One region of the Gimesia aquarii genome, then DNA from elsewhere that is predicted to be linked to it. Evidence: riboswitches for the same ligand, from Rfam matches in the RefSeq annotation. Region 1 holds a riboswitch; the other holds the start of a gene.
What was found. A riboswitch is a leader RNA that binds a small molecule or an ion and turns the genes downstream of it on or off. The one in region 1 is predicted to bind cobalamin.

Region 1 (3,555 bases):
GAAGGGCAAAGAAAAACAGGCACTTTGGTTTTGACTACGTCCGAAAGGCCCGGATTCGTCACGACTGATGGTGGTGGTCCTGCACTGAAAATGTAGAGGGGGGCTTTTAAATCAAGCTGATTGTAGATATTGGACTGATCCAGGTAAGGGGTCAGCATAGCAAGGGCTGACCAGCGGTAGAAAGACTGGTTTGATGGATCAACGGGGGCTTCTTCCTGATCACGTTGTGAAGGAAAATACAAAAACGCATCGTGATGGTTATGTAGTGCCAGTCCCAACTGCTTGAGGTTATTTTTACATTGAGTACGTCGCGCTGCCTCGCGTGCCTGTTGTACTGCAGGTAAAAGTAAGGCAATCAGGATGGCTATGATGGCAATCACGACGAGAAGTTCAATCAGGGTGAATCCACGCCGCGAACTGGTTTGCTGGGAAAGTGAATTCAGTTGAGTACGAATACTGTTTTTTTTCATGGGATTGATTTCGTTATTGTAAAATGTTGTAGTTACGAGGCGCAGGAAGGCTCTCGCGTATACAAGCGGGTTGGAATGTGAAGGAGGATGTTGAATTGATCTATTCACATGAGACTGTGCTGGTAGATTCAGAGTGGGTAGAACCCTGGATCTAGAGGCGCAGACTTATCGCCCAAGAGGGGCACAGAACTATAGATCTTATTTTCAATAGGCAGATAAATCTCAGCTGATCCGAGGAGGAGGCTCTGGTGGTTCCAACGAAAATTCAGGTGTTTTGTGCGAGCCTGGAGTGATCCTCGATTCGGAAACGGGAAAGACATTATTGGTCGGGAGCCTGACAAGAATAGCCCAGGGGATGCTGTTCCCAAAGAGCCCTTGCCCTTGGCACTTTTGTATCAACAGGCCGATCACAGGACCGGACTCTGGTTGTGAAGATGATTTCGCATTGGAGGTGCTAGGATGAGCGGAATTCTTCTGAGTGGAGCAACTCTTTGCTGGCGGTAATCCTCTCATGTTTTTTTAACGCAGCAATCTTCAGCCTGTCGGGTTTCATAAACCGTTTGGACCGGTTCTACCCGTACCAACTGCGTGACGCATTCAGGGGGCGTTACCTGATTTGCTCTCGCCCAGACAAGTTTTTCCCGGTTGGTGAAGCAACAACATGTCTTCCAGCACTGTCCGGCTGACTGGCAGCCACAGGGCCGATTCTGGCACGGGAACGGGACAGTCCGGTCTTTCTGAATTCCAGCAGGGTGGCTCAGGGAACGTGGAAAAAAAGAGAATACTAAAGCACATAACAAAACCAAGCAGATCACACTGCGTACGATACGCCGTTTTGTATTATTGAGCCCGGAAAACATTGATTTACCTGACGGCGATACTTGATCCGTCGAATGAGGGCTCACTCTCTACGCCAAAAAGTCTATCACTCTGAATCAGCAAATACAAGAAACTTATTCTAATGAGTTTCGTAATTTGGTAGCCTGGCGAACGTTGTGATGTTATGTTTGGGAAACGCGATGCACAGTCGGCTTTATCGTTGTATTTCCCATTGGCAGGAGATACAGTTCATAGCTGCGATGTTCTGTCGGGCGTTCGATTATCCAATCGAACAGGAAGCCGGTGAGAATCCGGCACGGGACCGCCACTGTATGCGAGGAGATCGCCAGCATTGATGTCACTGTGAATTCGTTTCATGGGAAGGCGCTGGTCAGATCGTTTGACTTGTGAGTCAGAATACGGCCTGGCAGGAACGCACCAGCACTGCTTCGATCTTATCTGGAAGTAGGTGTTATGTTCCTGAGATCCGGTGTCGGTCTCCATGGCAGCCTCGAAGACCCGAAGCCTTGCGCCGAAAGGTTTTTTCATGTTTCGTCTCAAGCCGCGCCATCTCAGGCGTCATGCTCATGCTGCGCTCACCACCGGCTTTACGCTGATCGAACTGCTAGTCGTCATTGCCATCATTGCAATACTGATTGCATTATTGTTGCCCGCGGTACAGCAGGCTCGTGAAGCAGCACGCCGCCTGCAGTGCAAGAACAATTTGAAACAGATCGGAATCGCACTGCACAACTACCACGACACGCATCGGGTCTTTCCCAAGGGAGGCTACGGGGGCTTTATGTCAGCAGCCAATGCCAGCAATCCGGCGCTGAAGCAAACCGGATTGACACTCAGTTGGGGAGCGGCCATTCTTCCCGGCCTGGATCAGGCCAACCTGTTCCAGAAGATCAATCAAAATGAATGGTACGTTCACCCCGACAACGTTCCAATCGGCCAGACAGTTCTGCCGGTTTATCTGTGCCCATCTGTTCCCTCGCCAGAAATGCTCAAGCCTAGCGGTGACCAGACATCAGCGCCCGAAAGATTCGCACGCTCTGACTACGGAGGAAACTGGGGAGAACGAGGACTTCGCTGCTTCCCAGCAACCAACTGTCAGAACAACTATGGAGGTACGGGGGCAGATGCCTATCGGGGCATGTTCCCGTTGCTGGGGGCTCCCAGTGTCCGTATGAGAGATGTCACCGATGGAACCACGAACACGATCTTAGTCGGCGAACGCCTAATGGACTGCATTCCATCTGGATCGGCCACAAGAATGTTTTTGACCAGAGTGCACCGGTAAACGGTCGCTACGCGTCTCCGGGTGATACGCAATGGCAATCGTGCATCACCTTTGGTGGCACAGCCAATCCACCTGGAAAGCTCGGTTGTGATTTCGGACAAGAGTTTCACAGCTTCCACACAGGCGGTGCTCAATTCTTGCTGGTAGACGGCTCTGTCCGTTTTGTATCCGAGAACATCGATATCGTGACTTTCTCCGCTCTGCTATCCCGCAAAGGGGCGGAAGTCATTGGCGAATTCTGAGCTGTGATAAAAATGATTGAACCAGCAATAGATACCGTCCACGCTTTGAAAGGAGGTGATCCTAGTCTGTTTCTGCAATTTTGAATAGATATCGTTAATAAAGAAATGAAACCACTTTGAACTCGCGGAACAAACTGTCCGAGTGCAGCCGCCTAGTTATGCGATTACAGGCCTTCAAAAGCTGACTCAATTTTGTTTGGTATTTCAAATGCTCTTTTGAGCATAGTTTGAATTCTATTAATGGTATCTTTAAAAAATACATCGCTAACTAATTGGATTACCTTCTTGTTGAACGCTTTCTACGCTAAATCAGTGGGTGGTATCCACGTTAGTGATGAATGATGAAGAGATATTAACACTTTGCCGTCTAGCTTATGATATGCGAAGGTATAATCAGCGCGGGTCGCGTCCCCACCTTCATTAACAAAAGTGTAGTGCCCCATGTCTTTATAGCCCAGGCCGCCAGCCTTCAAGATAGGGCCAGCAGCGCTCTGAAATTCTACATGTTTCCATCCATGGTTTAAGAATCCACCGTCGTGTGGGTAGTTCGCGTTCCCCCCTACGAAATAGGAGCGCGCTCCTGCCTCATCAAGACGGATTACATCAGCTAAGGTGGGTTTAAACAGTAGCGGCTCATCAGGCGAGCCAAAGTCGTATAGTCCAAGAAGTGTTTCCACATCTTGCTCAATTACGGCTTTTACCCATGCACGTTGTGCGT
Region 2 (3,555 bases), 3.1 Mb from region 1:
GAGAGTGGGCGATGGGACGTTCTCAGTTCGTTCTTGATCTGATCGATTAAGACATCCGTTGGTGTCACCGAGGATTCAACCGGACTTGGTTTGTTAGGGATTCTCTCGGTGGTGGGTGGTGGATCGTCCGGGCGCTCTTGAGCGACCGATGTCGCCGCGACAATGGTAAGTAAAACGAAAGCGGTGGCATTGGCACTACAGGGGATTCTTCTGAACATGTTCAGCTCGCTTTCAGTCGTAATATTGTCCGGAAGACTGCCGTTGATACCTCTCGCTGACCCTCCGAATTTTACACAACACTTAACGTGGCTGGACAGAAAAAGGTGTCAGGAATGCTCTGTAGAAAACCTGCCTTTGATTGCTATATCTGTAATTAACGAGTCATGATACACCATAGTGCATGACACAGACAACTAAATCTCCACGGATGGTATTGGTGACTGCTTATGAGATCGCAAAGCAATCACTTCAAAATTGTAGAAACAGACTAGGATCACCTCCTTTCAAAGCGTGGACGGTATCTATTGCTGGTTCAATCATTTTTATCACAGCTCAGAATTCGCCAATGACTTCCGCCCCTTTGCGGGATAGCAGAGCGGAGAAAGTCACGATATCGATGTTCTCGGATACAAAACGGACAGAGCCGTCTACCAGCAAGAATTGAGCACCGCCTGTGTGGAAGCTGTGAAACTCTTGTCCGAAATCACAACCGAGCTTTCCAGGTGGATTGGCTGTGCCACCAAAGGTGATGCACGATTGCCATTGCGTATCACCCGGAGACGCGTAGCGACCGTTTACCGGTGCACTCTGGTCAAAAACATTCTTATGGCCGATCCAGATGGAATGTAACCCATTGGGTGCTTCGCCTACTAAGATCGTGTTTGTGGTTCCATCGGTGACATCTCTCATACGGACACTGGGAGCCCCCAGCAACGGGAACATGCCCCGATAGGCATCCGCACCCGTACCTCCATAGTTATTCTGACAGTTGGTTGCTGGGAAGCAGCGAAGTCCCCGTTCTCCCCAGTTTCCGCCGTAGTCAGTGCGTGCGAACCTTTCGGGCGCTGATGTCTGGTCACCGTTAGGTTTGAGCATCTCTGGTGAAGGAACAGATGGGCACAGATAAACCGGCAGAACCGTCTGGCCGATTGGAACGTTGTCGGGGTGAACGTACCATTCGTTTTGATTGATCTTCTGGAACAGATTGGCCTGATCCAGGCCGGGAAGAATGGCCGCTCCCCAACTGAGTGTCAATCCGGTTTGCTTCAGCGCCGGATTGCTGGCATTGGCTGCTGACATAAAGCCCCCGTAGCCTCCCTTGGGAAAGACCCGATGCGTGTCGTGGTAGTTGTGCAGTGCGATTCCGATCTGTTTCAAATTGTTCTTGCACTGCAGGCGGCGTGCTGCTTCACGAGCCTGCTGTACCGCGGGCAACAATAATGCAATCAGTATTGCAATGATGGCAATGACGACTAGCAGTTCGATCAGCGTAAAGCCGGTGGTGAGCGCAGCATGAGCATGACGCCTGAGATGGCGCGGCTTGAGACGAAACATGAAAAAACCTTTCGGCGCAAGGCTTCGGGTCTTCGAGGCTGCCATGGAGACCGACACCGGATCTCAGGAACATAACACCTACTTCCAGATAAGATCGAAGCAGTGCTGGTGCGTTCCTGCCAGGCCGTATTCTGACTCACAAGTCAAACGATCTGACCAGCGCCTTCCCATGAAACGAATTCACAGTGACATCAATGCTGGCGATCTCCTCGCATACAGCGGCGGTCCCGTGCCGGATTCTCACCGGCTTCCTGTTCGATTGGATAATCGAACGCCCGACAGAACATCGCAGGTGTGAAGTGTATCTCCTGCTGATGGGAAATACAATCTTAAAGCGGACTTTGCACCCATGCGGAAAACTCACCGTTTTAAAAGACACCCTTTAAAATAATGATCGGGTAATAGCTGTTACCCGATCATTTTTAATGCACAGTCTTGATTCTTTTAATGTCTGGAACCTGTTATCTGCTTCGATTGCCTGTTGATATTGCGTTTTTATCACTAATCAAAGACAATCAATTACATTGATGAACGCCAATCATATTAACCTTGCATCAGGCTCAGGTTTTACGGCACATCGGCGGCACAAAGCTCGTTGCGCGAAAGGAATCCACACGACATGTTCATTTCCAGCTTGCTTCGACTCAGTCTTATTTTCTTCCTCACGATTATTAGTGCCTGCGCAGGAACATCCACGCAATTCCTGGGACATTCAAACGAAATCGAAAATACACCAACTCCGACTGGTTTTACGATCTCTCCGTCGGACGCAATGGTCATCAGGCGTTTGAATGATGGTCCGAGGATATTCGTCGATGAGGTGTACCACGATGGAGAGAACTATTACATTTGTAATAACACCATCGGATTTAAGTCATCCCAGCCTCTAAAAACTGGCAGAGTGATCAATGGGCAGACTGGTGAAATTTACAACCGTAAAACAAAATCGTGGGAACCAGATCCTCGCATTGAAAAACATACACAAGTAAATCAGACTGGAGCAGCCGCTACCGGATTAAACAAAGGTTCCTGACACTTTTTTAACTCTACGATATTTTTTACTTATCTACTGAGGAAAAGGTCATGTATCAAGGATGGATTGTAGGCATCAACAAATTGACTTCGCAAACTCGATCGGTCCAAATCAGGTTGCCGGTTTTTTATATTTTCGGATTCATTGCCATCATGCTCGCTCCGCTTTCAAAAAGTTGGAGCCAGCCGTGGGAGAACGATCCTCGTCCGACTCAGATCATTCCTGAAAAAAAAGAGACTTCTAATAGAACTTCACCGGGTTTTAAGGGAAGTTCTGCACCAACCCTTCCACCTAAAGTCAAATATATTAAGTATTCTCGGGTCGAGGTTCCCAGCAAAGATTATGTACCCATGAAGTCAATTGATGATCTTCCGCCAGAGAAAAGAAAGCAGTTCGATCAGGCTTACGATAATTGGCAATCCACCCTGAAACTTGAACGTGAATTGCAGCATAGGATTCTGGAAGAGAATCAACTCCTTGGAACAGCTGTCAATAAACTCAATGGTGAATTGTTAACGAGAGAATCTCAACTTAAACAAGAGATAAGTAAATTGCCTTCCGGCTGGAACACAATTCTCCAACCAAAGAATTCCCCAGAGAGACAGCGATGGGTGATGGCGTTCCATCGAGCTAATCTGGGCAAAGTGTACCAGGAATTAGCAGAAAATGAGTTATTTCGACCGCTGCTTGCCTGGTGGGCCAAATTAGTATTCACTGATAAGAATCTGCAATCATTTGTTTTTAAGGAAGACCTCAAAGGTTCGATTCTTGAGAATCAAAAAAACGATTCGACTCTCACAAACGAAGAATATCTAAACACTCTCCTGACGATGTATGAACGGCATAGCAATCGCCATGCAGAAGAATTGCATTCCGCTCAAAAAGACTTACAAGTTCCAGCCGAGTTACCGAAGTTGCTGACAGATTTAAGCCGAATCAATGCGCAGCATCTGATTTGCTCCACATAC

Region 2: linked by a shared signal. The riboswitch ahead of V144x_RS03990 (DUF1559 domain-containing protein) and the one ahead of V144x_RS15665 (DUF1559 domain-containing protein) in region 1 are both predicted to bind cobalamin.

Annotation. Positions count from the first base shown of each region.
Region 1 covers NZ_CP037920.1:4,035,448-4,039,002, reverse strand. Annotated here, with positions in the region: gene V144x_RS15675 (DUF1559 domain-containing protein) at 1-470, opposite strand, end outside; gene V144x_RS28415 (hypothetical protein) at 747-902, shown strand; gene V144x_RS15670 (hypothetical protein) at 980-1,330, opposite strand; cobalamin riboswitch at 1,543-1,731, shown strand; gene V144x_RS15665 (DUF1559 domain-containing protein) at 1,837-2,595, shown strand; gene V144x_RS28915 (H-X9-DG-CTERM domain-containing protein) at 2,541-2,837, shown strand; gene V144x_RS15660 (hypothetical protein) at 3,137-3,555, opposite strand, start outside.
Region 2 covers NZ_CP037920.1:971,006-974,560, forward strand. Annotated here, with positions in the region: gene V144x_RS03985 (TlpA family protein disulfide reductase) at 1-218, opposite strand, end outside; gene V144x_RS03990 (DUF1559 domain-containing protein) at 553-1,554, opposite strand; cobalamin riboswitch at 1,660-1,848, opposite strand; gene V144x_RS03995 (hypothetical protein) at 2,174-2,587, shown strand; gene V144x_RS04000 (hypothetical protein) at 2,638-3,555, shown strand, end outside.